Regions from separate parts of the Dorea sp. ICN-14282 genome, predicted to be linked through region 2. Evidence: a T-box and tRNA genes for the amino acid it is inferred to sense, from the RefSeq annotation. Region 2 holds a T-box; the other regions hold tRNA genes.
What was found. The T-box of region 2 lies ahead of proS (proline--tRNA ligase). A T-box ahead of a tRNA ligase gene usually reads a tRNA of that ligase, here a tRNA-Pro.
Positions count from the first base shown of each region.

Region 1: it encodes a tRNA-Pro, which carries the amino acid that the T-box ahead of proS (proline--tRNA ligase) is inferred to sense. The anticodon was not compared.
Region 3: it encodes a tRNA-Pro, which carries the amino acid that the T-box ahead of proS (proline--tRNA ligase) is inferred to sense. The anticodon was not compared.

Region 1 is NZ_JBBKBH010000002.1:134,052-144,209, reverse strand. It holds gene WKT00_RS05945 (PduL/EutD family phosphate acyltransferase) at 1-231, opposite strand, end outside; gene dapF (diaminopimelate epimerase) at 445-1,290, shown strand; tRNA gene WKT00_RS05935 (tRNA-Gln) at 1,449-1,519, shown strand; tRNA gene WKT00_RS05930 (tRNA-Pro) at 1,574-1,647, shown strand; gene WKT00_RS05925 (MATE family efflux transporter) at 1,734-3,080, shown strand; gene WKT00_RS05920 (sodium-dependent transporter) at 3,214-4,674, shown strand; gene nadA (quinolinate synthase NadA) at 4,821-5,726, shown strand; gene WKT00_RS05910 (L-aspartate oxidase) at 5,757-6,935, shown strand; gene nadC (carboxylating nicotinate-nucleotide diphosphorylase) at 7,022-7,873, shown strand; gene WKT00_RS05900 (transcription repressor NadR) at 7,899-8,420, shown strand; gene WKT00_RS05895 (NAD(P)-binding protein) at 8,546-10,158, shown strand, end outside.
Region 2 is NZ_JBBKBH010000005.1:23,239-33,396, forward strand. It holds gene WKT00_RS11210 (phospho-sugar mutase) at 1-1,005, opposite strand, end outside; gene WKT00_RS11215 (CotS family spore coat protein) at 1,050-2,063, opposite strand; gene WKT00_RS11220 (CCA tRNA nucleotidyltransferase) at 2,228-3,559, opposite strand; gene WKT00_RS11225 (REP-associated tyrosine transposase) at 3,671-4,531, opposite strand; gene proS (proline--tRNA ligase) at 4,561-6,000, opposite strand; T-box leader at 6,110-6,316, opposite strand; gene WKT00_RS11235 (RluA family pseudouridine synthase) at 6,535-7,242, shown strand; gene spoVG (septation regulator SpoVG) at 7,308-7,580, opposite strand; gene glgD (glucose-1-phosphate adenylyltransferase subunit GlgD) at 7,618-8,736, opposite strand; gene WKT00_RS11250 (glucose-1-phosphate adenylyltransferase) at 8,733-10,007, opposite strand.
Region 3 is NZ_JBBKBH010000002.1:53,889-64,046, forward strand. It holds gene WKT00_RS05535 (Crp/Fnr family transcriptional regulator) at 1-663, shown strand, start outside; gene trxA (thioredoxin) at 693-1,001, opposite strand; gene WKT00_RS05545 (ABC transporter ATP-binding protein) at 1,227-2,960, shown strand; gene WKT00_RS05550 (C39 family peptidase) at 3,113-3,985, shown strand; tRNA gene WKT00_RS05555 (tRNA-Pro) at 4,103-4,177, shown strand; tRNA gene WKT00_RS05560 (tRNA-Gly) at 4,185-4,255, shown strand; gene WKT00_RS05565 (D-2-hydroxyacid dehydrogenase) at 4,291-5,232, shown strand; gene WKT00_RS05570 (signal peptidase II) at 5,180-5,725, opposite strand; gene WKT00_RS05575 (hypothetical protein) at 5,767-6,057, opposite strand; gene WKT00_RS05580 (S8 family peptidase) at 6,071-7,774, opposite strand; gene WKT00_RS05585 (cation:proton antiporter) at 7,877-9,127, opposite strand; gene clpX (ATP-dependent Clp protease ATP-binding subunit ClpX) at 9,231-10,158, opposite strand, start outside.

The DNA.
Region 1 (10,158 bases), on a different contig from region 2:
CATGGAGATTTCAAGCTGTGTTTCCTTTCGGAATGGACCTAAGATGGCAACGTTTTCAAAGGAGCCTTTCGGTCCCTGGATGGTTAACCGCTCTTGGGCAACAAATTGTCCCGGCTGGCTTAAATCTGCCTTGTAAGTAAGTTCGGCGCCTGTTCCGAATAAGGCCTCAAAATCAGACCGACACATATGAATGTGGCGGGCGCTGGTTTCAATTGGAATTGCAAGCCCCATGTGATGTTCCTCCTTTAAAGCTGGCATGAAACTTTTGTTTCTGTTATTGTTTTAATATTTTACCAAATCAACGTGAAAAATTCAAATAGAATCGTAAGAAATAAAGCAGTCAGTGTTCCTTCGTTGACAAGGAGCGGGTTATTCATTATAATTCCGGTAACAACACCAATAGAATAAGACTAAAAAATAGAGAAACAGCGAGGGATGAAAAGAATGAAATTTACGAAAATGCACGGGCTTGGAAATGATTATGTCTATGTGAACTGTTTTAAGGAAACGGTAGAAAATCCATCGGAGGTGGCAAAATATGTAAGTGACAGGCATACAGGAATTGGCTCTGACGGATTGATTATGATATGCCCGTCCAGTCAGGCGGATTTTGAGATGCAGATGTATAATGCAGACGGATCTAGGGGAGAGATGTGTGGAAACGGAATCCGCTGTGTGGGAAAATATGTTTATGATTATGGATTGACAGATCAGACCAGTATTTCGGTGGAGACGCTGGGAGGGATTAAATATCTGGATCTTAATGTTGTGGAAGGAAAAGTAGCTTCTGTTAAGGTAAATATGGGACATCCTGGATTGAAAGCGTGTGAGATTCCTATCATCATGGATGAAGGAAGAGAGCAGGATCCGGTAATTCTGTCTCCAATCGAAGTGAGAGGTCAAACGTATCAGATGACGGGCGTTTCTATGGGAAATCCACATACAGTTGTGTATTTGGAGAATATACAGGGAATGGCGATTGAAGAGATTGGGCCGGCATTTGAACAGCATGAGCGTTTCCCAAATCGAATTAATACAGAGTTTGCACGGGTATTGGATCGGCGTACGGTAGAAATGCGTGTCTGGGAGAGAGGCTCCGGCGAGACGATGGCATGTGGAACCGGTGCATGTGCGGTTGCCGTAGCGAGCATTCTAAATAATTATACAGAAAATCAGGTGACAGTTAGACTGTTAGGAGGAGATCTGGAGATTGAATGGGATCGAGAGGCGGATATTGTCTATATGACGGGACCGGCTACGACCGTATTCGATGGAGAAATCGAGATTTAATCAGCATGGGAAAACTGCCAGGAAACAGCGCGAAAACAGGGCTTCGGAAAAAAGTTGAAAAAAATTTTAAAAAAATTCAAAAAAGTACTTGATTTATTTTTTTTCTTTGCTATAATATAACATGTTCGCTGAACAAAACAGAGAACAAAAGCAGATGTTGCGGATTGGTGTAATGGCAGCACAGCAGACTCTGACTCTGTTAGTAGAGGTTCGAGTCCTCTATCCGTAGTTCCTTGGCAGGGGCGCCGAATGCCTGAGAATCAGGCATTCGGTCATATTTTATCGGAGTGTGGCTCAGCTTGGTAGAGCGCTACGTTCGGGACGTAGAGGTCGCGTGTTCGAATCACGTCACTCCGACTTCGCCGAGGACGGAGATGTTGAGAGGTTACAGAAATGTAATCTCTCTTTTTTTATGTATTTAAAAGATATGGGATGAAGATGGTATGAATGGGCAAAAGTTTTACAAAAATTTCTTTTCAATTTATATAACGCTGGTGTTGCAGAATGTAATTACACTTAGCGTAAATCTAGCGGATAATTTGATGCTGGGTTCGTATAGCGAGACGGCGCTTGCTGGTGTGGCGGCAGTCAATCAAATTCAATTTGTATATCAGCAGATTATTCTGGCGCTGGGGGACGGGCTGGTAATCTTCTGCAGTCAGTACTGGGGAAAGCGGCGGATTGATCCGATGAAAAAGATTAGTTCGGCGGCAATGCGGGCGGCGCTTGTAGCCGCAGTGGTTTTGTTCGCGGCGGTAAGCATTTTTCCTTATGAAGCTGTTCGGATCTTTACGGAAGACGTTCCGATTATTGAGGAGGGAGTTGGGTATCTTGGAATTGTTCGATTTACCTATCTCTTCTTTGCGGTGACGCAGATCCTGTTGGCTTCGATGCGAAGTGTAGAGTCAGTGAAGATTGCGTTTCGTCTGTCGGTGATGACGCTTCTTGTAAATTGCGGGATTAATTATGGATTGATCTTCGGGCATTTTGGCGCTCCTTGCATGGGAGCCAAAGGTGCGGCAGTGGGAACTTTAGTTGCCAGAGTTTTAGAGTGTGTGGTTCTGATCTGGTATGTGATTAAAAAGGATGAAAAGTTAAGATTACGCTTGAAAGATTATCTCTCAACAGACAAAGTTCTGGTGTGGGATTATATTAAGATTGTAGTGCCGATCTTGATTGTGCAGGGGCTGTGGGGAGTGAATACAGCGCTTCAGACGGTAATTCTTGGTCATATGACGGCTGCCGCCATTGCGGCAAACAGTGCTGCGGCCACTTTATTTCTGGTGGTAAAGTCTGCGGCAGTAGGGGCGTCTTCGACGGCGTCAGTGCTGATCGGAAAAACGATTGGAACCGGAGATATGGGGCTGGTGAAACGATATGCGAAAAAATTGCAATGCTTGTTTGTGTTGATTGGCGTGGTGTCTGGGATCTTTTTGTTTTTTATTCGAATTCCAGTATTAGGACTTTATGATTTGCAGCCGGAAACGAAGGAAATGGCAAATGCATTTCTGGTGATTTTGAGTGTGATCTGCGTGGGAATGTCCTATCAGATGCCTACCAATAATGGGATTATTCGGGGCGGCGGAAGTGCGATGTTTGTGGTGAAAATGGATTTGATCAGCATTTGGATGCTTGTGATTCCGTTGTCATTTTTTCTGGCATTTGTGGTAAAGGCATCTCCGGCAGTGGTGGTCTGTTGTTTGAATTCGGATCAGATTTTTAAGTGTATTCCGGCATTTGTCAAATGTAATTATGGAAAGTGGATTCACAAGCTTACGAGGGATGCTTAAGTATAGAAGAGGGAAGATGCGGCTGATATGAAAGATGTAAGGTTGCATTTTTATACGGTAATAGGTTATAATAGCAAAGTCTAGTTGCAGATGTGGGGGAGAGTGACCGACGAAAGAGAATGGAGGAAATGAGATGAAGAGAGAAAAATTCGGATCAAGGCTTGGATTCATTTTGGTATCAGCCGGATGTGCAATTGGAATCGGAAATGTGTGGAAGTTCCCATATCTTTGCGGAGAATTGGGCGGAGCTGCATTTATTCTGATTTATCTGATATTTTTGTTGATTATGGGAATTCCGGTTTTGGTGTGTGAGTTTGCCATTGGACGCGGAAGCCGTTACAGTGTGGCAGCAGGGTTTGAGGAACTGGAGCCCAAAGGAAGCAGGTGGCATCATACCAAATGGATCGGTATTATCGGAAGTTATCTTTTGATGATGTTTTACACGACAGTTGGTGGTTGGATGATGTATTATTGTTTCCGTTCTGTGAGAGGCGATTTTGTAGGAGCTACGCCGGATGCGGTAGAGGCTGGGTTTGCAGATATGCTGGGAAGTCCGGGGACGCTGACGATGTGGACCGTATTGATCTGTGTAATTGGATTTGCGGTATGCTGGTTTGGAATTCAAAAAGGAATTGAGCGGATGTCGAAAGTAATGATGACGGCGCTGCTTTTGATTATGGTGGTATTGGCTGTACGTTCATTCTTCCTGGATGGTGCGGGAGAAGGAATCCGCTTCTATCTGGTGCCGGATTTTGCGAAGATGCAGCAGACCGGAATTGGAAATGTAATTTTTGGAGCCATGAGTCAGGCATTCTTTACATTGTCCATCGGTATTGGAGCCATGATGATTTTTGGAAGCTATATGAGTAAGGACAGAAGTCTGGCTGGCGAAGCAATCAGCATTACCTGTCTGGATACTTTTGTGGCGTTAATGGCTGGATTTATTATTATCCCGGCGTGCTTTGCGTTTGGGATTGAGCCGGGGGCAGGACCGAGCCTTATTTTCATCACTATTCCAAATATATTTGCCCAGATGGCAGGCGGACAGTTTTGGGGAGCATTGTTCTTCCTGTTCCTGACATTTGCTGCGTTTACGACAATCGTAGCTGTATTTGAAAATATTATTTCATTTGATATGGATCTGTTTGGCTGGTCCAGAAATAAGAGTGTGCTGGTAAGTGCGGTCCTGATTATTGTTTTGAGTATGCCATGCGTGCTTGGCTTCAATGTGCTGGCTGGCTGGGAGCCGGTGGGCGCCGGAAGCACCATCATGGATCTGGAAGACTTTATCGTATCTAATAACTTGCTTCCACTTGGAAGTCTTGGATATCTTCTGTTCTGTACAAGAAAGAATGGATGGGGATGGGATAACTTCCTGGCAGAAGTGAATGCGGGGAATGGAATTAAGTTCCCGAAAGGAATCCGCTGGTATGTTGGCTATGTGATTCCGGTTATTATTATGATTATTTATATGAAAGGGTACTACGACAAATTTGTAGGAGAAGGACCGGCGATGTTGGCCGGCTGGATGGCAGTGGCAGTGCTGCTTTTGGGATTCGTATTATATTGTGCGTTTGCTAAGAAGAAAGCGTAGCGTCAATCGGGGACGGAGGTTTTTTCAAAAAACCTCCGTCCCCGATTGTGTTTCACCCTGTCCCCTCTCAAAAAAATAACTGTCTTGTCACATGTAAAGCGAGGTGCTATAATAGGAGCAATGTGAATCTGAGAAAGGAAAAGGTTATGGATATTATAGAACAGATCAAAAAATTAAAAAAAGAGAAAAATGCTGTGATTCTTGCGCACTATTATGTACCGGACGAGGTACAGGCAATTGCTGATTACATTGGAGATTCTTATTATTTAAGTAAGGTTGCAGTGGATTTAAAGGAGCAGACAATCGTATTTTGCGGCGTATCTTTTATGGGAGAGAGTGCTAAGATCTTAAATCCCAAGAAGACGGTACTGATGCCGGATATGACGGCGGATTGTGCGATGGCGCATATGGCGGATCGTGAGACGATTCAGGAGATGCGAAAGAAGTATGATGATCTGGCAGTGGTGTGTTATATCAATTCGACGGCGGAATTGAAGCAGTATTCGGATGTGTGCGTGACTTCCGCAAATGCAGTAAAGATTGTCAAAGCTCTTCCGAATAAGTATATTTTCTTTATTCCGGATCGAAATCTGGCGCATTATGTGGCAAGTCAGGTGCCGGAAAAGGAATTTGTCTATAATACAGGATACTGCCCGGTGCACGAGAAGGTACAGGTAGAAGAGATTTTAGAGGCCAAGCGGATGCACCCGGCGGCGGAAGTATTGACGCATCCAGAATGTGCGGAAGCGGTATTGAAGATTTCCGATTATATCGGCAGTACCTCAGGTATTATTCGATATGCAGAAGAAAGTCCAAAGCAGGAATTTATTATTTGTACGGAAAATGGAGTGCGTTATGAACTGGAAAAGAGAAATCCGGGCAAGAAGTTCTATTTCACAAAGACGGAACCAGTCTGTCACGATATGAAGAAGGTTACGCTTGAGAAGATTCTTCAAGTGCTGGAAACGGGAGAAAATGAAGTGTTTGTAACGGATGAACTCAGGGAGAATTCCGGCAGACCGCTGGAAAAAATGCTGGAGCTGGCCAGGTAACGGCACGGGCATTTGGGAGGAAGGAAAAAGATGGATATATATGCAGACGTTGTCGTAGTCGGTACCGGAGTTGGCGGTCTTTTTAGCGCGCTTAATATTGGGAAAGACAAAAAGGTAGTCATGCTTACCAAGGCGGACGCAGAGAGCAGTGATTCTTTCTTGGCACAGGGAGGAATCTGTGTGCAGCGGGATGATGAAGATTATGACGGCTATTTTGAAGATACCATGCGGGCGGGGCGTTATGAGAACCGGAAAGAGTCGGTGGATATTATGATTCGCTCTTCCAGAGAAGTGATCGCGGATCTGGTGTCGTATGGCGTGGAATTTGAACAAAAAGATGGGGAATTTGTCTATACTCGTGAAGGGGCACATTCCCGGCCGCGGATTTTGTATCATGCGGATATTACAGGAAAAGAGATTACAAGCAAATTACTTAAACGGGCAAGAGAACGGGCAAATATTACGATTTATGAATATATGACAATGACCGACATTCTGGTGGAACAAGATTCCTGCCAGGGAGTCGTGGCAGAGTATCAGGGGAAGACGTGGAATATCCATGCGCCGTATACTATTTTTGCCAGTGGCGGGATTGGAGGATGTTATCCGAATACCACTAATTTTCCGCATTTGACGGGAGATGCATTGGCAATTGCAAAACGGCGGGGAATCCGTTTGGATCATTTGGACTATGTACAGATCCACCCGACAACGCTGTATTCCAAGCGCCCGGGACGCAGATTCCTCATTTCAGAATCTGTGCGGGGAGAAGGTGCAGTGCTTTACAACAAGGCAGGAGAACGGTTTGTAGATGAACTGCTGCCAAGAGATGTGGTGACGGCGGCGATCCGAGAACAGATGGAGAAGGACGGAACAGACCACGTGTGGCTGTCGATGGAGAGGATTCCGAAGGAAGAAATTCTGGCCCATTTTCCTAATATTTGCTGTCAGTGTAAAGAAGAGGGATATGATCCGTTGAGCGAATGGATTCCGGTAGTTCCGGCGCAGCATTATTTCATGGGCGGAATCTGGGTGGACAAGAATAGTAAAACGTCCATGGAGCATTTGTACGCGGTGGGTGAGACCAGCTGTAATGGTGTTCATGGGAGAAATCGTCTGGCAAGCAATTCTTTGTTGGAGAGTATGGTATTCGCAAAGCGTGCAGCGCAAAGCATTATGCTGGAACTGGCAGAAGAGGAAGGCAGATAAGGAAGGTAAATAAGAAAGGCGAATAAGAAAGGCAGCTTAAGGAAGAAAGTAAAATAGAAAAGAATTGATAAAGAAGGAGAAGCAATATGAATCAGATTACGATGAAATTACAGGCAGACCATTTGATTATGGAAGCGTTGAAAGAGGATATTTCAAGCGAGGATGTAACGACGAATTCCGTTATGAAAGAGAGGGTTACCGGAGAGGTGGAACTGATCTGCAAGCAGGACGGGGTGATTGCAGGCCTTGATGTGTTTACCAGAGTATTTACACTTCTGGATCCGGAGACTGAGGTAGAGCTATACTGTAAAGACGGGGAAAAGGTGAAAAATGGTCAGTTGATGGGAAAGGTGACCGGAGATATCCGGGTGCTTCTTTCCGGAGAGCGGGTAGCACTTAATTATCTGCAGCGGATGAGTGGAATTGCAACTTATACTCACTCTGTAGCAGAGCTTTTGAAGGAAAGCAAGACAAAGCTTTTGGATACGAGAAAAACGACGCCGAATATGCGGATTTTTGAAAAGTATGCCGTACGAGTGGGCGGTGGATACAACCATCGCTACAATCTGTCTGATGGTGTGCTTTTGAAGGATAATCACATCGGGGCAGCAGGCGGTGTGAAGGAAGCGGTACGGATGGCGAAAGAATACGCACCGTTCGTCAGAAAGATCGAGGTTGAAGTTGAGAACCTTGATATGGTAAAAGAAGCGGTGGAAGCAGGCGCTGACATTATCATGCTGGATAATATGACGACGGAAGAAATGCAGGAGGCTATTGCGGTGATTGATGGTCGTGCAGAGACGGAGTGTTCCGGAAATGTGACGAAGGAGAATATTGGAAGACTGACAGAGCTTGGGGTTGATTATATTTCCAGCGGCGCGCTGACACATTCTGCGCCGATTTTGGACATTTCTCTGAAAAATCTTCATGCAGTCTAAGAAAAGCGGAGGTGGAACGAGGCATATGACAGGTGCAAAGAGAAGGGCAGAAATCGTTCAACGGATCCAGGCGCAGGCAGAGCCGGTATCTGGGCAGAAGCTGGCGGAGGCATATGGAGTGAGCCGTCAAGTGATTGTGCAGGATATTGCGCTGATCCGCGCCGCAGGTTATGACATTATTGCGACGAATCGAGGTTATATACTGAACGCTCCGGTGGCTGCAAAACGGACGTTCAAGGTACAGCACAGCGATGACCAGCTGGAAGAAGAGCTGTGCAGCATCGTGGATCTTGGTGGCTGTGTGCATAATGTGATGATTCATCACCGGGTGTACGGACGGCTGGAAGCAGAACTTAATATCAATTCCAGGAAAAAGATTGCAGATTTTCTGGAAGATATCAGAAGAGGGAAGTCCAGTCCGCTGAAAAATATTACATCCGGATATCATTATCACGAAGTGACGGCCGATAATGAAGAGACTTTGGATATGATTGAGCATGCATTGAAGGAGAAAGGCTTTCTTGTAGTGCAGGAGTCACTAGAATAATATGCTTTTTGTTAATTTATCTACTTATGCCGATTTGCTTACAGAACTTTCAAAAAATGGTATAATAAATGTACTGTTACGTTTGTTGTAATTCAGAATTCATACAAAAGAAAGGAATGTAGCTGATGAGCAGGTTAGAGATAGCTTCACCAAAGAGAGCGAAGATCGTGATGGAAGGGCTCTATAAGGATTTGGAGCGAAGAATTGAATCGAGTCCGCCGGGGCTGTGTCCGGTAGATATGGCCCGGGCATTTTTGGAATTATGTCACGCGCAGACATGTGGGAAATGTGTGCCGTGTCGGATTGGACTGGGACAGCTGAATCATTTTATCAAAGACGTACTGGACGGAAAGGCGACGATGGAAACGTTGGATGTGATGGAGCAGACGGCTCTTTCCATTATGGAGTCTGCAGACTGTGCGATCGGGTATGAAGCGGCTAATATGGTTTATAAAGGATTGATCGGATATCGGGACGATTATATTGAGCATATTCAGAACGGACGCTGTACCTGTACGTACAATCAGCCGGTACCATGTGTATCCTTGTGTCCGGCACATGTAGATATTCCGGGGTATATTGCACTGGTAGGAGAAGGTAGATATGCAGATGCAATCAGGCTGATCCGCAAGGACAATCCATTCCCGACAACCTGTGGCTTTATCTGTGAGCATCCATGTGAGGCCAGATGCCGTAGAAATATGGTAGATGATTCTATTAATATCCGGGGACTGAAACGGATGGCGGCTGATTACGCAGGGGAAGTAGATCCGCCGGCATGTGCACCGTCTACCGGCAAGAAGGTAGCGGTACTTGGAGGTGGACCGGGAGGTTTAAGCGCTGCGTATTATCTCCAGCTGATGGGGCATCAGGCAACGGTTTATGAGATGCTTCCGAAGCTTGGTGGTATGCTGCGTTATGGAATTCCGAACTACCGTCTGCCGAAGGAGCGGTTAGAGGAAGACATCAATGCGATCTTAAAGACTGGTGTGGAAGTGAAGTACGGTCTGAAAATTGGTCAGGATATCACGATGCAGGAACTTCGGGAACAGTACGATGCGGTTCTGATTACCATTGGAGCAAGCACGGATAAGAAGCTTGGCTTAGAGGGTGAGGATGCGGACGGTGTGTTGTCTGCGGTAGAGTTTTTGCGGAACGTAGGAAAGAATCAGATCATGGATTTGACCGGAAAAGAAGTGGCGGTCATTGGTGGCGGAAATGTTTCCATGGACGCGGTTCGCACAGCGAAACGTCTTGGCGCTAAGAAGGTAAGTATCGTTTATAGAAGAAGAGTTGCCGATATGACGGCGCTTCCTGGAGAGATTGAAGGTGCGGTGGCAGAAGGTATTGAGCTTCAGACGCTGAAGGCTCCGGCTGCGCTTGATGTGGATGAGAATCATCATATCCGCGGAATTTATGTGACACCGCAGATGATTAGTTCAATCAAGGATGGACGTGCCAGCATTAAACCGACCGGAGAGGAAAATATTTATATTCCGTGCGATGTATTAGTTGTGGCTATTGGACAGAATATTGAAACCCGTCATTTTGAAGAGGCAGGAATTCCGGTTGCCAGAGGTAAGATTGTAACAGAAAAAAGTGGAACATTCGAGAATATGCCGGGCGTCTTTGCGGGCGGTGATTGTGCCAGCGGACCGGCGTCGGTAATCAGTGCCATTGCGGCGGCAAAGGTGGTTGCGGCGAACATTGATGAATATCTGGGTTATCGCCACGAGAT
Region 2 (10,158 bases):
ATCTGCAAGCAGACATCCGGACATATTACCTGTCAACTCACGGTATTCGCCGGACGCATTATCTTTCACATAAACACCAAGGCGGTCTGCATCCGGATCCGTAGCCAGCACAAGATCTGCATCCACTTCTTCTGCCAGTTGCAGACCCAGCTCAAACGCTTCTTTCGCCTCTGGATTCGGATAGGAAACGGTCGGGAATTCTCCGTCTGGGAGTTCCTGTTCTTTGACCACGTATACATTTTCAAAACCAAGCTCTTTCAGAATCCGTCTTGCCGGAATATTTCCGGTTCCATGAAGCGGACTGTAAACGATCTTTAAGTCTTTTCCAACTGCGTCAATGGCATCCTGATGAATCACCTGCTTTTTCAATTCTGCAATATATCCATCATCCACATCTTCGCCAATCACTTCATAAAGACCTTTGTCTTTTGCTTCCTCAAGCCCCATGGTTTTTACAGTACTGTAATCTGTCACAGCCTTTACTTCATCCATAATTCCTTTATCATGGGGCGGCGTAATCTGCGCTCCATCTTCCCAGTAAACCTTGTAACCATTATACTCCGGCGGATTGTGACTTGCTGTAATATTAATACCTGCGATGCAGCCCAGTCTGCGCACTGCATAAGATAACTCCGGTGTTGGACGCAGGGACTCAAATACATATGCTTTGATTCCATTTGCAGCCAAACAAAGCGCTGCTTCATCTGCGAACTCCGGAGACATCCGGCGAGAATCATACGCAATGGCAACACCTTTTGCCTGTTCCTCTTTCTTTATAATATAGTTTGCAAGCCCCTGAGTTGCCTTTCTGACGGTATAGAGATTCATGCGGTTCGTACCAGCTCCGATGATTCCTCTAAGTCCTGCCGTTCCAAACTCAAGATCTTTGTAAAAACGCTCTTTGATTTCCTTATCATCTTCTGCAATCCCCTGCAGTTCCTTCTTTATAGCCTCATCAAAATATGGGTTATTCAACCATTCTTCATATCTTTCACGATATTCCATAATTGCACCTCCTGTCATTAATATCATTATTATACAACAGGATGCTACAAATGAAAAGAAAATATCTCCTCTAAAAACCGGCGTTTTTCTTCCGTCTGCCGAATTGCCGTGGAAAGCTTTTCGATATTTTTCACCGAAACCCATGCTTTGTTGGAATGATAATAGGAATTGGCGATCTTCCAGATTTTCTCCGGATAGGACAAACGATTTCTCAAGTATTCCATCTCCACATCCGATATTGGGCGGACGGCTGAATAGGCATTGATCATATTATCACCAAGCCTGGTTTTCCAGCCGGTCTTTTCCATTACTTTTCTCAGAAAATAATACAAGTCTTCTACCTGTACATCATACTTGAATTTTTCAAAGTTGGTCACTGCAATCTCCGGCATTTCCACCCGCGCAGGGCGCGCTGTCGGAAGCATCAGAATATTGTGGTAATTGTATTCTCCATGAACGAGGCAGTGCCCTTCCACACTTTCTTTATAAAGTGTATCATAGCCTGACTGTTCCAATTCCTGAAGCGAAGCGGATGCCCACTGATACATTTGATCAAAACATTTTAAAAAGGCAATTTCAAATTCTCCTTTGGGCGAAAGCTTTCTCATATATTTCCGCACCTTTCTCAATTCCCGATTGTGACGTGCGTACTCTTCCTTCAAATCAGTCCCTGTCCCCGCCGGAAGTTCCAGCTGATGCTGCATCAGTAAATGTAATTTTGCAAGGCTGGCTGTTGCCTCCAGAAGTTCCGCCGGTCGGTGCAGATCACATTCCCGTCCGGGGAACCAGCGCTTCAGTATGTATCTTCCTTCCCCCTCTAATGCGGACACACTGTCCCCCTCTTGATTCAAAATGATTTCATCCGTATTCTCTACTCCTTGCTGCCGGAGGTAATCGTGCAGCTCCCACACAACCGGTATTCGCTTCTCCTGCCCGGTGACGTCTTTTAGCAGAAGAAGTCCCTGGTCCGTATCACATAGCACGGCGCCCCTGGTTTTCCGCGTACTGATCACTTTTATATTGTACTGTTCTAATACTTTCAACTCATATTCCTGCATATCCATCCCCTACATTTTCCGTTATTCTCTCTAACGTATGTCCGATGGGGAGAAAATATGAATGGGGACGGAGGTTTTTGAAAAAACCTCCGTCCCCATTCATATTTTTCCCTGTCCCAAATTGACTTTCCCCCGTCCCAATTTGTCTTTCACGTTCTAACGAATTATATGTGCAGAGTTTTCAACAATGCTTCTTTCGTGTTCTTTTCTGGGTTTATGAGTACTATCCCCAACATTTCCTCTAACTTATCCCCAATTTCCTTGCCAGGCTTCATCCCGGCTTCTATCAAATCCTTGCCAGTCACTGCAAGATCTTTCAATGACACACATTGTTTTTTTTCTAAGATTTCACAATATAATTTTTCAATTGCATCTAAATTAGATAACTTTTCTTCTCTTTGATACAGACTCTGCGCTAAAACATCCGCCCGACGCACTTCCATATAATATGGGAATAGATCTTCCCCTATTTTATTCATCGCCTTCCGAACATTAGCTGCCTCTGCTGGCATACGATAGTCATGATAACAAACAAGTTTGCACACTTTATGCAGTGTATCATTATCAAATTTCAACCTGCGCAGCACATTTTTCGCAATACTCTCACTCTCTACTGCATGTTTTTTAAAATGCGCCCGACCGTTTGCATCTATCGTTTTCATCTTCGGCTTGCCCATATCATGCATTAACATAGTTAAACGCAAAATTTTATCTGCTCTTATATTTTCCATTGCATGTAGTGTGTGTTCTCCCACATTATACATATGATGCGGCGTTTCCTGATCCGTTTCCATCATTTGATCAAATTCCGGCAAAAATTGCTTTGTAATTCCCAAATCATAGGCATCCTTCAGCAATCCTGGCCGTTTCGAAGTCAGCATTTTTATTAACTCTATCTGAATTCTTTCAGCACTGATATTTTGAAGTGTATCCGCAAGCTCGCGCATCCCGCTTCTTGTATCCTCCTCAATCTCAAATCCCAATTGTGCCGCAAATCTTACTCCTCGCAGAATTCTAAGGGCATCTTCCGAAAATCGCTGTCTTGCATTGCCCACACATCGTATTACTCCTGCCTCTAGATCGCGCATTCCTCCAAAAACATCGACCAGCCCATCTTTTTCGTTATACGCCATCGCATTAATGGTAAAATCACGCCTCAATAAATCTTCTCTCAAATTTCTAGTAAATGTAACTTCTTTTGGGTGCCTGTTATCTTCATAGTCTCCATCTACCCGATATGTCGTAACTTCAAACCCTTCATGGTCCAGCAAAACCGTTACTGTTCCATGCTCAATCCCCGTATCAAATGTCCGATGAAACAGCGCCTTTGTTTCTTCTGGTGTTGCAGATGTTGTGATATCCCAATCCTCTGGCTTTCTCCCCAAGGCTGAATCCCTCACACAACCACCAACAGCATATGCCTCATATCCATGTTCCTGCAAAACTTTTATAATTTCATTTACCTGCTTCGGCAAATTAATTTTTAACTTATCCATATCTTTTTCCTCCATTTACTAACACCATGGTTATAATATCATATTTTCATTCGGGACGGAGGTTTTTTCAAAAAACTCCGTCCCGAATGAAAATATCCCTGTCCCTTTTGGTTATCTCATTCTCATTTCTTCCCTTAATAGTTTCTGAAGCTTCTTTGCCGCACGTTTTGAAATTTCAAACTGATTTGCAATAATACTTTCAAACAAATTTCTCATGTCACACCAATCCAAAATCTCTTCCTTGGAAAGTTCAAAATCTTTCGAAATATTCTCGAGAAACATCCTTGCAATTTCTTTTTGCTGCATCAATTCCTCCTCTGGAATATCCGCAAAAACCTTTGAACTTTCAATCCGATGAAACTCTTCAAAGGCTTTCGTGCCATCCAGTAATCCCACGTTCATATCATATCCTTCACTACTTAAAATACCCTTCTTGTATTTTGCCAGATCAAAATATTCTTGTGCACTACTATAACGATAACTTTGTACATTCTTACACATTTTTGCTTTTAATGGATTTAAATGAATATATCGTAGACAATTCCAGAAATGTTCTTCACTTTCGATACATTGGCTATGAAATCGTCCCTGAAAGACGTAACCAACTCTTTTATGTTTATAATTATAATATTTTGCGTATTCAGCCAGAATCTTGGCCATGAAAGATGATAAATCCTCTTTTTCTGATTTCACCAACAAGTGAATATGATTTTGCATGATACAATATGCAAATATTTTGACATTGAATTTTTGATAGTTTTCTCGAATGATATTAAGAATTCTAGATTTTTCTCGATTTTCATTAAAAATCAGCTCTTTATTCAACCCTCGTGTCGTTACATGATAATATCCTGTTAGACTTTCCTGTCTCGGTTTTCTTGGCATATAATTCCCCCTTTGACGGAGAATGAGCTTCTTAAAATTTAGGAACAGGGTATTTTCAATTTCAATTTGGGACGGAGGTTTTTTCAAAAAACTCCGTCCCAAATGAATTGCAAAAATTAGTAGGATTTTCCCCAATATGCCATATGTTTTGCAGGTTTTCCACACCAGATACATTTATCTGAAATCATTTCTTCATCCTCGATCAGACATCTGGTTGCTGCTCCTCCTGTTGCATACTTCACTTCGCCTTCACACTCCGGATCTCCACACCAGCATGCTTTTACAAATCCACGATTTGCTTTAAACTTCTCAACCATTTCATCCATCGTCACGGCTGTATCGATATGGCTGTCCAAGAATTCTTTCGCTCTGTCGTACATATCCTGCTGCTCCTGCTCTAAGATTTCACGCAGTTTTGTAGCAATTTCATCCAGAGATACCACAATTTTCTCACGTGTATCACGGCGAACAACAATAACCTGATTGTTCTCAATGTCTTTTGGTCCAATCTCAATACGAGTTGGAATACCAAGAATCTCCTGTTCAGAGAACTTCCATCCCGGACTCTTATCGGAGTCGTCAATCTTCACTCTATATCCAGCTTTTTTCAGCTCATCTAACAATGCATACGCTCTGTCAAGCACGCCCTCTTTATGCTGTGCAATCGGAATAATTTTACATTCAACAGGTGCAACATGCGGTGGCAGAACAAGTCCGTCATCATCACCATGAACCATGATCAATGCTCCGATACTTCTGGTAGACCATCCCCAGGAAGTCTCGTATACACTGTGAGGCTCATTGTTTTTATCAATATACTTGATACCAAATGCATCTGGGAATCCGCTTCCAAAGAAATGGCTTGTTGCAGACTGAAGTGCCTTTCCGTCATGCATCAGCGCCTCTACTGTGTAAGTATCCTGCGCTCCATCAAATTTCTCATGCTCTGCCTTTCTTCCAGACACATATGGAATCGCCATCGTTTCTCTATAGCAATCCTCGTATACATGGAACATCTGAATCGTACGTGCTTCCGCCTCTTCATATGTTGCGTGAATTGTATGTCCTTCCTGCCACAGGAACTCTCTAGAGCGAAGGAACGGTCTTGTAGTCTTCTCCCAACGAAGCACAGAATTCCACTGGTTCCATACCTTCGGAAGATCACGATAAGATTTTACTGTTCTTGCCCACAGATCGCAGAATAACGTCTCTGAAGTCGGACGAATACATAATCTTTCCTGCAGTCTTTCCATACCACCATGTGTTACCCATGCAACTTCCGGCGCAAATCCTTCAATGTGATCAGCTTCTTTTTCAAGCAAGCTTTCCGGAATCAAAAGCGGTAAAGATACATTTTCTACTCCTGTTTCTTTAAAACGTCTGTCAAGGTCCGCCTGAATCAGTTCCCAAATCGCATACCCATTCGGTAAATAATTCAGACATCCTTTTACGCTTGAATAATCACACAACTCTGCCTCGCGCACAACGTCTGTATACCACTGTGCAAAATTTTCATCACGAGGTGTGATATTTTTTACTAATTTTTCCTTTGCCATGTTTCTCTTCTCCTTTTTCTTATTCTGACGAGGCCCTTGCCCCACACTCAAATATATCGGGAAACGTATTATTTTTCACAAAGAAAAAGCCAAGCCTTACGTCCCCGCTAAAAGGGACCGAAAAGCTCGGCGGTACCACCCTAGTTAACTGCAACCCATTCGCAGTTCTCTCATTTGCCATTAACGCTGGCAGACGCTGCACTTTCATGCAGTGGCTCCAAGGCGGGTTCCATGTAGTTCAAAGCAGAGATCTCCCACCATATGATCTCCTCTCTGGGGCTTGCTTTCATGTACTAATCCTCTTCATTGCCAAAAATTCTTGAGTTAACTGTGATTTTAATCTATCATTTTGCATTTGTCAAGGCAGAAATTTCCACACCCAAGCCCTTACTCTGCTTCACCATTTCCTCACATGTACAAAAGTCAGTAATATTACACCTTTATCCACCTTCCTTTCCATTTATATTTGCATATTCAGATACTCTATGTTTAAATGATAAAAACAAACCACTTCAACATTAAGGAGAATCAACAATGAATACCAAACCTCTTAATATTCTATACGAAGATACGCACATTCTGGTGTGCGTCAAATCGCACGGCATTGCAACTCAAAGCAGAAAACTTGGCTCTCCAGATATGGTTTCTCTTCTTAAAAATCATATCGCCCACTCCAACCACAGCAAGGGTGAACCTTATCTGGCAGTCATTCATCGTTTAGATCAACCGGTATCCGGAATTTTGGTCTTTGCAAAAACTCCCTTCGCTGCCAAAGAACTAAACCGCCAGCTTACCTCCCATAGCTTTGGGAAATATTATCGCGCCCTCGTTGATAAAATGCCACCTGCGGAAAGTGGCACCCTTGAAAATTATATGGTCAAAGACCGCAAAACAAATATCTCTCAAATCTGCACTCCCGATACACCTGGTGCAAAACTTGCCCGTCTGCATTACGAAACCGTTCAAAAGGGACAGGGGATTTTTCATTTGGGACGGAGTTTTTTTCATTTGAACACGTCCCCAATTGAGCTTAACATCCACCTCGATACAGGAAGGCATCACCAAATCCGAGTACAGCTAGCAGCTCTTGGCTGTCCTATTCTCGGAGATTCCAAATATAATCCACAACCTGTGGAAAACGGCACCTGGCAAACAACCTGCTTATGTGCCTATCGATTAGATTTTCATCATCCTAAGACCCAAAAGCCCTTACATTTTGAATTAGAACAGGATGATTGTTAGAACGGGACAGGCGCACAACGTAATCGGGGACGGAGTTTTTTTCAAAAAACTCCGTCCCCGATTAATTACTCTTCTACCTCTTCGTTCAGCGCTTCCTCATACTTTTCAAGGATAATATTTTGAATTCTCTCTCTCGTCCCCGAATTAATCGGATGTGCAATATCTCTATATTCCCCATCCAGCGCCTTCTTACTCGGCATTGCAATAAACAGACCTTTTTCTCCTTCAATCACTTTAATATCATGTACTACAAATTCCTCATCCATAGTAATTGAAACTACCGCTTTAAGTTTCCCCTCTTTTGCGACTCTTCTCACACGTACATCTGTAATCTGCATATTCCTTTAGCCCCTTTCTTCCAAGCTGCACTCCTGTTTACAGTGCATACCTCTCGTTCTTTTCCACAACTACTTTTACACCATTTTCTCCAACATGACGCGTATTTGCTCTGATCGTATCACGACTTTCAACAATACAATTTTCAATATAAGTATTGTCTCCCAGATAAACATCGTTCAAAATAATAGAATTTTTGATCACGCAATTATTGCCGACAAACGTCTTTTTAAAGAGAACTGAATTTTCCACTGTTCCATTGATAATACTTCCACTCGCTATCAGGCTGTTCTTAACCACTGCGCCCGGATTATATTTTGCCGGTGGCAAATCACTAACCTTAGAGTAGATCTCTGGCTGCTTTTTGAAAAAATACTCTCTGACTTCCGGTTTTAGGAAATCCATATTTGTCTGGTAATAAGCATCCACTGTCGATATGCTGCTCCAGTAATCCTTTATCTTATAACCGTAAATCTTCTTCACATTTTTGTATCTGATCAGAATATCGGTTACAAAATCATGCCTGTCATCTTCCGCGCACCGTTCAATCAGATCGATCAGCTGGCGTCTTCTAATCACATATATTCCCGTTGATACCGTATTGGATGTTGCCACAAGCGGCTTCTCCTCAAATTCTTCTATTCTCATAGAATCATTCATCTTCACCGTTCCAAACCGGCTTACATCCTCATTTGAATCCATTTCTTTACAAACCACTGTAATATCTGCTTTTTTTGCAATGTGATATTCCAGCACTTTGTTATAATCCATCTTATAAACAGCGTCTCCAGAAGTAATAATCACATAAGGCTCATGGCATCTTTTCAGAAAATCTAGATTTTGATAAATCGCATCTGCAGTTCCTCTGTACCAATAATCATTATCCGCCGTAATTGTCGGCGTAAACACGTACAAACCACCCTGTTTTCTTCCGAAATCCCACCATTTAGAAGAATTCAAATGTTCGTTGAGTGACCGTGCATTATACTGTGTCAGCACGGCAACCTTCTGAATGTGTGAATTAGACATATTGCTAAGCACAAAATCAATTGCTCTGTAGCTTCCCGCCACCGGCATTGCTGCCACCGCACGTCTCTGTGTTAATTCACGCATCTTATTACTGTTTCCACCTGCTAATATAATTCCAACAGCTCTCATACACGTTCACCTGCCTTTATCAATGTCTCTCCACTGTCTAATACGCCATTCGGATAATCTTCTTTGGAAGTCACTCCACTGATCGCTGTATTCTTTCCAATCTGCACTCCGCTTGGCACTACTGAATTTTCCCCAATGGTTACAAGGCCAAAGGAATAAATTGCTGGTTTCAACTTATTTGGCACGTCACTTCCAATTCCCAATGTAACGTTGTCACCAATCTTACATTTCTCTGCAATAATAGACTTGTCTACTACACAGCCTTTTCCAATGGTAACATCCTTCATAATAATAGAATCCCGGACAACCGTTCCTTCTTCAATGGTTACTCCTGAACCAATCACACTGTTATGAACTTCTCCATAAATCTCAGAGCCATTTCCTATAATACTTCTCTCAATCACCGACTGTGAAGATATGTACTGCGGCGGAAGGATTTCGCTGTTTGTATAAATCTTCCAGAATTCTTCATACAGGTTAAACTCCGGAATAATATCAATCAATTCCATATTCGCTTCCCAATATGATCCCAGCGTTCCTACATCCTTCCAATATCCATTATATTCATAGGCAAATAACCGTTGTCCCTTTTCATGGCAATATGGAATAATATGTTTTCCAAAGTCGCACCCCGGCTCATTTTTCAGAGCAAGCAGTGCTTCTTTTAATACCGGCCAGCTGAAAATATAAATTCCCATAGAAGCCAAATTGCTCTTTGGCTGCGGCGGCTTCTCCTGGAACTCTGCAATCCGCCCTTCCTCTTCGGTAACTACAATTCCAAAACGGCTCGCTTCTTCCATTGGCACTGGCATTGCCGCAATCGTAACGTCAGCATCATGCTCTTTATGGAAATCCAGCATAACCTCATAATCCATCTTATAAATGTGATCGCCTGACAAAATTAATACATAATCTGGATTAAACGTCTCCATATACTCCAGATTCTGATAAATAGCATTTGCCGTTCCGGTATACCACTCACTGTTGCTGCTCTTCTCATACGGCGGTAAAATAGTCACGCCTCCGAAATTCCGGTCTAGATCCCACGGAATTCCAATACCTATATGTGCGTTCAGCCGAAGCGGCTGGTACTGGGTCAATACTCCGACCGTATCAATTCCTGAATTTATACAGTTGCTGAGTGGAAAGTCGATAATCCGATATTTACCGCCAAATGCAACCGCTGGTTTTGCGACCTTAGCAGTAAGAACTCCAAGTCTGCTGCCCTGCCCTCCTGCCAACAGCATCGCTATCATTTCCTTTTTTCTCATGTCATCACCCCTCCTCAGTAATATTATAGTTCTGATTATACCATAGTTTTGATTTTCAGAGAACGAATTTTACAAATAAATCGTATTTTTTCTGAACTTTTTATTAAAATATAACAAAAACTTACGGCTTGGTTTTTTTGCCATATATGTT
Region 3 (10,158 bases), on a different contig from region 2:
AAGAATTTATCCATCCTTCAAAACATGCTGCCATTTTGGGACGATCTTACTCCAAACCAGAAAGAAATTCTAACTGCCGGTTCCTCAGAGCTTCATTATGATAAGGATACCAATGTCCACAGCGCAGAATCCGAATGCATCGGGATGCTTCTGGTAACCTCCGGATCTCTCCGGGTATACATGCTTTCCGAAGAAGGTCGGGAAATCACATTGTACCGGATTCATGCCGGAGATTCCTGTGTGCTGTCTGCCGCCTGCGTTCTCAAATCCATTACTTTCGATGTTTTCATCGACACCGTAGAAGCTTCCGATGTAATTCAGATCAGTTCTGCTTCTATCGCCACTGTAATGAAACAGAACGTCCATGCCGAATGTCACGCTTATAAAATGGCAACCGAACGCTTCTCCGATGTCATGTGGGCGATGCAGCAGATTCTCTTTATGAGCTTCGACAAACGCCTTGCCATCTTCCTTTTGGATGAGGCTGCTTCCTCAGGTTCCACGGAAATCCGTATGACGCATGAACAGATCGCCAGACTGATGGGAAGCGCACGAGAAGTTGTAACTCGAATGCTCAAATATTTTTCCAGCGAAGGATATGTGGAATTATCCCGCGGAATTGTGCGAATTAAAGATAAAGACAGCCTGAAGAAATTAATTTAATTTCTTCAGGCTGTCTGCCTTTTCCATCCTTATTTCAGCATCTCTAAGATTTCTGCCTTTGACTTTGCTCCTACGTCTCTCTTCACATTCTTTCCTTCTTTGAATACCATCAAAGTCGGAATGGACATTACACGGAACTCTCTTGCAAGCTCTGGATTGGCATCCACATCTACCTTACAGATCTTAGCATCCGTCACCTCTTCGGCCACCTCTTCCAAGATCGGTCCAACCATCTGGCATGGTCCGCACCAGGTTGCCCAAAAGTCTACCAATACCGGTACCTCTGAATGCATGACTTCCTGTTCAAAATTTTCCTTGGTTAAATGAATTACTGACATATCTATCTTCCTCTCTTTCTCTGTTTTCATAGGTCCGGAACACTTCTCCGGTTTCCTGTTTCTTGTTCTTAGCTTATATACACAGTATAACCTTTTTTTACAAAAATTCCGTGATCCGGTCACACTTTTTTCTCTCTTCTTCCCGTTTTGCAACTTCTTTCTTCTTATGTTAAGATAAATATTACCAACCTAATTCTTAGATTTCATTTGTGAGGTAAGAAAAATATGCATACATTAAAAAAATTTATTCCCTATTATCGCCCCTATAAAATGGTTTTCTTTTTAGATCTGATCTGCGCTGCGCTCATCAGTGTCATTGATCTGATCTATCCACAAATCTTAAGAACTTTAACCAACACACTGTTCACCAAAGATGCATCTTCGATTCTGGCGGCACTATTTCCCATCGGTATCGGTCTTTTTCTGATGTATCTCATTCAAAGCCTATGCAAATATTACGTCAGCTATCAGGGACATATGATGGGGGCTAATATGGAACGGGACATGCGTCAGCAGTTATTCCATCACTACGAACAGCTTTCTTTTTCCTACTACGACCAAAATAATTCCGGTCAGATGATGAGCAAACTGGTATCTGACCTCTTTGATATTGCAGAATTTGCACACCACGGTCCGGAAAATCTTTTCATTTCTGTCATAAAGATTATCGGCTCCTTTCTCTTCCTGTTCTTGATCAACTGGAGACTTGCAATTCCGCTTGCCCTTCTTGTGGTATGTATGTTTCTGTTCTCCATGCACCAGAATCGGCGTATGCAGGAAACCTTTATGGAGAACCGACGAAAAATCGGAGACGTTAACGCAAGTCTTCAAGATACTCTAGCAGGGATCCGTGTCGTTCAGTCTTTTGCAAACGAAGAGATTGAAGAAGAAAAATTTCACAAGAGCAATCACGCTTTCCTGTTGTCCAAAAGAGACAATTATAAATGCATGGGAAGTTTTATGGCGTGGAATCTGTTCTTCCAGGGCATGATGTATCTAACCACGTTAGTCTTCGGTGGCTACCTCATTGCCAAAGGACAGATGCAGGTTGGCGATCTTGCCATGTATGCCCTCTATATCGGCATTTTTGTCAGCCCTATCCAAATTCTGGTAGAACTGGTAGAAATGATACAAAAAGGACTCTCCGGCTTCCGCCGTTTTCTGGATGTAATGGAAACTGAACCGGAAATCCTGGATTCCCCGGATGCCACCGCTTTATCCTCTGTTCAAGGCTCCGTGTCTTACGAAGACGTATCCTTCCATTACAGCGATGACAACACCCCCGTCCTTTCCCATGTCTCTTTCCAGATTCCTGCCGGAAAATCAATTGCATTAGTTGGACCGTCCGGCAGCGGCAAGACAACCATCTGCTCCTTGCTTCCGCGCTTCTATGATGTGACAGGCGGGCGCATTACTATCGACGGAAAAGATGTCCGCACCCTGACACTTCAAAGCCTGCGAAGTCAGATCGGCCTGGTACAGCAGGATGTCTATCTGTTCTGTGGAACCATCCGGGAAAACATTGCCTACGGAAAACCGGACGCTTCTATGGAAGAAATTATAGATGCCGCCAAAAAGGCGAACATCCACACATTTATCAGTGAACTTCCTGATGGCTATGACACGTTTGTCGGCGAGCGCGGTACCCGACTGTCCGGAGGACAGAAACAACGGATTTCCATTGCCAGGATATTTTTAAAGAATCCTCCGATCCTGATTCTTGATGAGGCCACCAGCGCCCTCGACAACGAAAGCGAACGCTGGATTCAGCAGAGCCTGGAGGAACTCTCCAAAAACCGTACTACGATTACAATTGCACACCGACTGTCTACCATCCGAAACGCTGATGAAATCCTTGTAGTATCCGACAACCAGATTTCTGAACGCGGTACACACAAAGATCTTCTGAACCTCGGCGGAATCTATGCCCATTATTATGAAATGCAGTTTACAGACTGACACAGCAGACGATTCCTTGAAAGTATAAATAGCATTAAGAGAATTTTAATATCTCTTAAGTTGTCCCTTTTTCCTGATTGTTGTATAATATTTCTCAGTACAACCCTCTTCTTCGGCTGTACTTGATTTGAATATGAAAGGATTTTATATAGATGAAACAGAAGAAAAAAGTGCGGCATTCCAACCGGCGACGCCAACAGGTTCGCCGTCAGCTTTTGCTGATCGGATGTGTGATCTTTATTGCCATCTGTGCAATTGGAAGCTATCAGGTACATAAAAAACATTCTGAAGCAAAAGAAGCGGCAAAAATCGAACAACAAAAGAAGGAAGAAAAAAAGAAAAAAAAGAAGACCGAAAAGAAAGAGACTCCCGAAGAGCACTTGGAGCGAGTAAGGGCAAAAGCCATCAGCGCAGGGTATCCGGATGGCGTCATTGAACTTCTCGATAAAAACCCCGAAACTGTTGACTTCGTAGAAAATTATCCAAAGAAAAAAGATTCCAAACCTGCTGAAACTATCGGTGACTCCTTGCAGCCAGGCTCCATCCCCCTTCTGCTACAATGGGATGAACGCTGGGGATATTCCACCTATGGTACCAGCATTATCGCCATCAGCGGCTGCGGACCTACCTGCATGGCAATGGTTGCATCCGGTCTTAATCAGGATCCTTCCATCACCCCTGCAAAGGTTGCATCCTTTGGGACTCAGCACAGCTACGTCGATGAAGAGAACAATACCTACTGGTCCTTTATGCGTGAAGCCGGAGCTTCCTGGAACCTTTCCTGCTATGAAGGTCTCCTCAACGAAATGCAGGTCAGTGCGGAATTATCTGCCGGACACCCGATTATCTGCAGCGTCGGTCCCGGCAACTTTACACAGATTGGCCACTTTATTGTACTAACCGGATACGAAAATGGAAATGTCACTGTGAATGATCCATTCAGCAAAGCAAACAGTGAAACGCTTTGGAACTTTTCGCAGATCAAAGATCAGATTCGGGCAATGTGGGTCTACTCTTTGAAGTAACTCCAAAAAAGAATTTCAAAAAAAATTAATTTTTTTCAAAAAAGGTATTGCTTTTTTTCTTATATGGTGATATTATATAACTCGTTCGTGAGACGAACACTTAACAAAATATCACCTCGGGGTGTGGCTCAGCTTGGCTAGAGCGCCTGGTTTGGGACCAGGAGGTCGCAGGTTCGAATCCTGTCACCCCGATACTCATGCGGGTGTAGTTCAATGGTAGAACACCAGCCTTCCAAGCTGGATACGTGGGTTCGATTCCCATCACCCGCTTTTTTTGTATCTAAAAATAAGTTTGAGGTATTCTTATGAAAATTGTTTTTTTAGATGCCGCTACTCTCGGCAAAGACTTGGATCTGACTATGTTTGACCAGATTGGCACCGTCACTCGGCACGACTTCTCTTCTCTGGAAGAAGTGCCGTCAAGAGCATTCGATGCAGATGTCATTCTCACCAACAAGATTCCCATTAATGCTTCCACAATCGGCAAAGCCTCTCATCTGAAGCTAGTCTGCACCACCGGAACCGGAACAAACCACTTGGATAAATCTTATCTTGAAGAGCATAACATTGCCTGGCGCAACGTCAGCGGCTACTCTACCGACTCCGTTGCCCAGCATACTTTCGCTATGCTTTTTTACCTATTGGAAAAATTGAGATTCTATGATGATTATGTGAAAGAAGAGCATTATATCAACGATACTGGCTTCTCACATTTTACAGAACAATTTCACGAAATAAATGGAAAGACCTGGGGAATTATCGGTCTTGGAAATATTGGACGCAAGGTGGCAGAAATCGCCAAAGCATTCGGCGCAAATGTCATCTACTATTCTCCTTCCGGAAGCCCCCAGCAGCCAGGCTATCGGCAGGTAGATTTTCAGGCGCTGCTTTCCGAATCTGACATCCTGTCCGTTCATGCGCCGCTCACTCCCTCTACCCGCCATCTGATTACCAAGTCTGCGTTTGACCAGATGAAAAACTCCTGCATCTTCTTAAACCTCGGCCGCGGCGCCATCGTGTCAGAACAGGATCTGGCAGATGCACTTATCGAACACAAAATCGCTGCTGCCGGGCTTGATGTACTCTGTGAGGAACCCATGCAGGAAGACTCGCCGCTCCTGTCCATCAAAGACAGCAGGCGCCTTTTCATCACTCCCCACATTGCCTGGGCAAGCATAGAATCCAGAACCCGCCTTATGACGACGATCTGCGAACAGATCCGCGCTTTCTTTTCTGAGACACCATGACTATAACCGCTCCGATAAAAAGATAAAGATCCCCTAAATTCGCTGTCAGGCGTGACAAAAAGGACGAACGGCTTTTCACTCCAATATAGTCCACCACTCGTCCTCGAAACAGCCGGTCTGCAAGGTTACTGGCTCCCCCTGCGCCTGCCAGAATCAACCCCAGCTTCTCCAGTCGATTTCCTTTCCGGGTAAAAAGATATCCGTCATATAGAAGGAACCCCGCTCCCGCCGCAAGGGAAACTGCCTTCACGATGTCCGGATGCTCTTCCAGGGTATTCAAAAGAAATCCCCGATTATATACTTTCCGAAGGATTAGTTTCTTTCCCGGTATCTCTCGTTCCTCTCCCTCCAGCATCGTTTCTTCCACATACTGCTTTGCCAGAAGATCTATCCCCAAAAGAACGAGAAACCACTCCCCCGCACTCCAAAACTCTCTTTTCTTTTTCCTACTCTTTCCGATGACCTTCTTCTCTTTTCTTACCGTTCCTCTCATAACGCTCCACGCTGCCTCTCTTCACATAAAACCACTGATTCCTAGCGCATCTCCTGGATCTTCGCGATCTCTTCCTCCAGGCGTTCCATCTCCTGCTCCCTCTTTTCCGTCTCTTCACATAAGGAAATGTAATCCGTATCGTCAACTTCTCCTTTTTGGAATTTATCGTAAACCATCCTTCCAAGATGCAGCATATCCCGGTCGTTGGCTCGCTTCATAGAACGAATATCACTCTTTAATTTCTGGATTTCCAGCGCATCCTCTGCCGTTTTTCCAATCTCGCTCGCCGCATCTGAAATCTTCTTTCCGAGTTCTTCAAAAAAATCTGCCATTTTCCTTCTCCTTTCATAGCCCACGCAGGATATCTAACGACTGATACAGATTCAGAGTTCCATATCCCCATTCTCGGTTCGGATATTCCATTCCCTCCCGCTGATTCGCTCCCAGGACAATCATATTCCGAATTTCGATGGAATTCATCCCGTGTATACCGGGCTGCCTTGCAACCCACTCCATTAACAGCGCCGATGCTCCTGCCGCAATCCCCGTAGCCACACTGGAACCACTTCGTGTCACGAACCTTCCATCTAAGCCCGCTCCCAGCACCTGTACCCCCGGAGCCGCGTAATCCGGCTTGGTTCTTCCATTCCTAGTATATCCCCTTCCCGAATGAATATCAACTCCATTGTCCGTCCCATTGTAATAAGCCGCCGTCATGGCAAGCTGACCTGTTCCCGGTTCCGTCAGTGTCACATTAGGATCTGCTTCCAGAAAATAGACTTCACCAGACAAAAACTCCTGAATCGGAAGCCAGATATGAATCTCACCATCCGACAACTGGATGGGCTCCACGTCAATCCTCCAAATTCCTGCCGCCGGTTCATGGAAACGAAGAAAAATCAACTGGGAATCATTATTTTCCAACAGCAGACGATACTCCAGCGTCACCTCCGTACGGTCAAAAGAAAACATCAGATGATAGCGATCCCCCTGGCGCAGAGAAATCTTTCTGCTTTGTTCTCCGGATGGTGACGTAATAGAAACAGTAACCACATTAGGAATCTCCGTCCAAACCTCCGCTGCGAATCCTCCGACTCCTTCTCCCACTCGAATTTCAGCCCGCGCCACATCCGATTTATCCGTCAGCACATATCGATAATGATGGCGTTCTGCCGCCTCATTCCCCGTCCCCATCACCACCGTACGATTCGGCATTGCCGCATAACGATCCAACATAATCGACAAAAGTGTCGTCCCATTATGCCCACCAAAATTTGTCCCCAGCGCCAAACAGATCACCAGCGGCATCCTCTTATCCTTCGCCACTTGATTTAGATAACGAAGCCCCAGCATAATATCATTTTCCTGATAACAGACAGCGTCTTCCCGAATCCCATAAAACTGCTTCAGATAACGCTTTGCAGGTTTTAACTTTACCACTGCCAAAGACGCCTCCGGCGCAGCTCCTGAAAATCCATTTTCTACATCCGCACCTCCCGCTGCCACACTGGCAAGATAGGTTCCATGACCATTCTCATCCCTCTGCGGCACAACTGTAAATGGATCTGATTCCCGAAGCGCTTCATCAATCTGTTCCTTTGTATAACTGCTCCCATAATCAAGCCCCTCCGGTGGATTGCCCGTCTGATCTGTCTGATCCCAAATTCCAACAATTCTGGTAGAGCCATCGATATTTCTAAAAACCGGATGTCGATAATCAATTCCGGTATCCAAAAATCCAATCATAATATTTTCTCCTGAAAGCTGCAGAGACGGATAAGTCTGCACCGTGCGGATTCCTGCTGCATTTAACGCCTCCATATCAAGAAGTGCATAACAGTTAGGAATGGAATTATACCAATATTCTCCCATAGAAAGCTCTCCTAGCGGCTTACTGTCCACATAAAGCGTTCGATATCCAAAATCCATCCCCTGAAAACATCCCCGTTCCCCCGGAAGCAGGATCTCTTCTTCCGATCGGTATCCGGGAATCAAGAAATCCCAATAGTCCTCCGACAAAATCTTTTCTCTGCACATTTCACCATTCATAATAAAAAAACACCTCATATACTTCTTTGATTAAGTATATGAGGTATCTTCCTTCCTATGTATCAGACCAAATCTGATCTTACAGATTCTTCCCGTAACGGATTACTCTCCACGCACAGCCGCTGCTTCCTCGTAGAAGCTTGAAACTTCTTCTTCCTTCGGAACCGGCGGTTCTGGTCCCTGCTTGAATACAATCTTCAAAAGAATCGGCGTAATAATCGTCGTTACCACAACCATGATGATCACTGGCGCTAAAAATGACGTTCCCAAAAGGCCAATACTTTCACCTTTGCTCGCTACAATCAACGCAACTTCGCCTCGAGAAATCATTCCCACACCAATTCGCTTACACTGGTACGGCTTGTATTTACAAAGTTTTGCACCAAGCCCGCATCCGACAATCTTCGTCAGCACTGCCACAACAATCAGCAGTACGGAAAACAATACAATCGTACCGGACATTTTCGGCAGTTCTACTTTCAGTCCAATACTTGCAAAGAATACCGGAGAAAGCAGAAGATACGACAGTGTATCGAATTTGGTCTCCACGAACATGGAACGCTGTGTATTGGAGATAATGAGTCCGGCAATGAATGCTCCCGTAATATCAGCCACTCCAAACACTTCTTCTGCAATGTATGCCATCAGAAGACAGAATACAAACGCAATAATCACGTGGCGATGCAGATTTTTCGGCGCTGCTTCCGTCCACTTCTTATATGCCATATAGAACAGGAATCCAACCACTCCGGCAAATACGAAGAATCCCACAATCTTCAAAAGAACAGCCACAATACTTACCGAAGAATCCGCAAGGCTTGTCACGATCGTCAGTGCGATAATACCAAGAATATCATCGATGATCGCCGCACCCAAAATCGCATTTCCGGATCGCGTCTTTAACTTTCCAAGTTCCTTCAATGTCTCAACGGTAATACTTACAGACGTCGCAGTCAGCACAATTCCGATAAAAATATTCTGTAAGAATATCGTCCCATTTGCATCTGATGCAATCATACCCGGCTTATTAAAGAAATGAGCCAGCGCAAATCCTCCCGCTAATGGAACCAGCACACCGCACAGCGCAATCACAAAAGATGCTTTCCCGCTTGCTTTCAGTTCCTTAATGTCCGTCTCCAGTCCGGCACAGAACATCAAGACAATGACGCCAAGTTCTGCCACTGCCGTAATAAACGGAGTTTCTGTCAGAACACCTCCTACAGCAGGTCCTAATAAGAGTCCCGCCAGAAGCGCTCCAACTACCTGCGGCATCTGTACTTTTCTAGTCGCCAGGCCAAGCACCTTGGTACACAGCAGAATAATTGCCAAGTCCAGTAAATATTTGTAGTCCATCTCTTATTCCTTCTTCCTTTTTTGAATTCTAAAAAAACCTTTACTAGAATACATCAATTATCTGCTTTTTTCAATATAACTTTTAACATTTATCGTTGCTTTTTTAACCGTTTTTCTGTTCAATCTGCTGTACTTCCTGCCCTCGCAGACTGATAATCGGCCCGCCCGTTCCTTCTATGTATGCTCTCGTAATGGTCACCTGACCGATATTGTCATCCTTTGGAATTTCGTACATGATATCCAGCATAAATTCCTCAATAATGGCGCGAAGCGCTCTGGCTCCAGTGTCTTTTTTAATTGCTTTCTCAGCAATTGCAGACAATGCTCCGTCATCAAACTCCAACTTCACTTCATCCAACGCCAACAACTTCTGATACTGCTTTAAGATCGCATTCTTTGGCTCTTTTAAGATCTGGATCAGCATTTCTTCGTTCATTCCCTGTAAGGTAAAGATAATCGGCAGACGCCCTAAGAACTCCGGAATCATTCCAAAGTTACGAAGATCTTCCACAGTCACTTTACTAAGGATTGTCTTATCATGATCGTATTTATCTTTTAAGTCTGCTCCAAATCCAATGGATGCCTGTTTCGTCAGACGCTCCTTAATAATTCCCTCCAAATCCGGAAATGCTCCGCCACAGATGAAAAGAATGTTCTTGGTATTTACCGTTGTCAGAGGTACCATGGCATTCTTACTATTCGCTCCCACCGGCACTTCCACGTCGCTTCCCTCCAGAAGCTTTAACATTCCTTGCTGTACCGATTCACCGCTGACATCCCGCTGGCTGGAATTCTTCTTCTTTGCAATCTTATCAATCTCGTCAATGAAAATAATTCCCTGCTCTGCTTTCTCCACATCATTATCTGCTGCCGCCAAAAGTTTAGACACGACACTTTCAATATCGTCCCCAATATATCCGGCCTCTGTCAATGATGTTGCATCTGTAATTGCCAAAGGCACATCCAGAATTCTGGCTAATGTCTTTACCAGGTACGTTTTTCCAGAACCTGTCGGTCCGATCATCAGCATA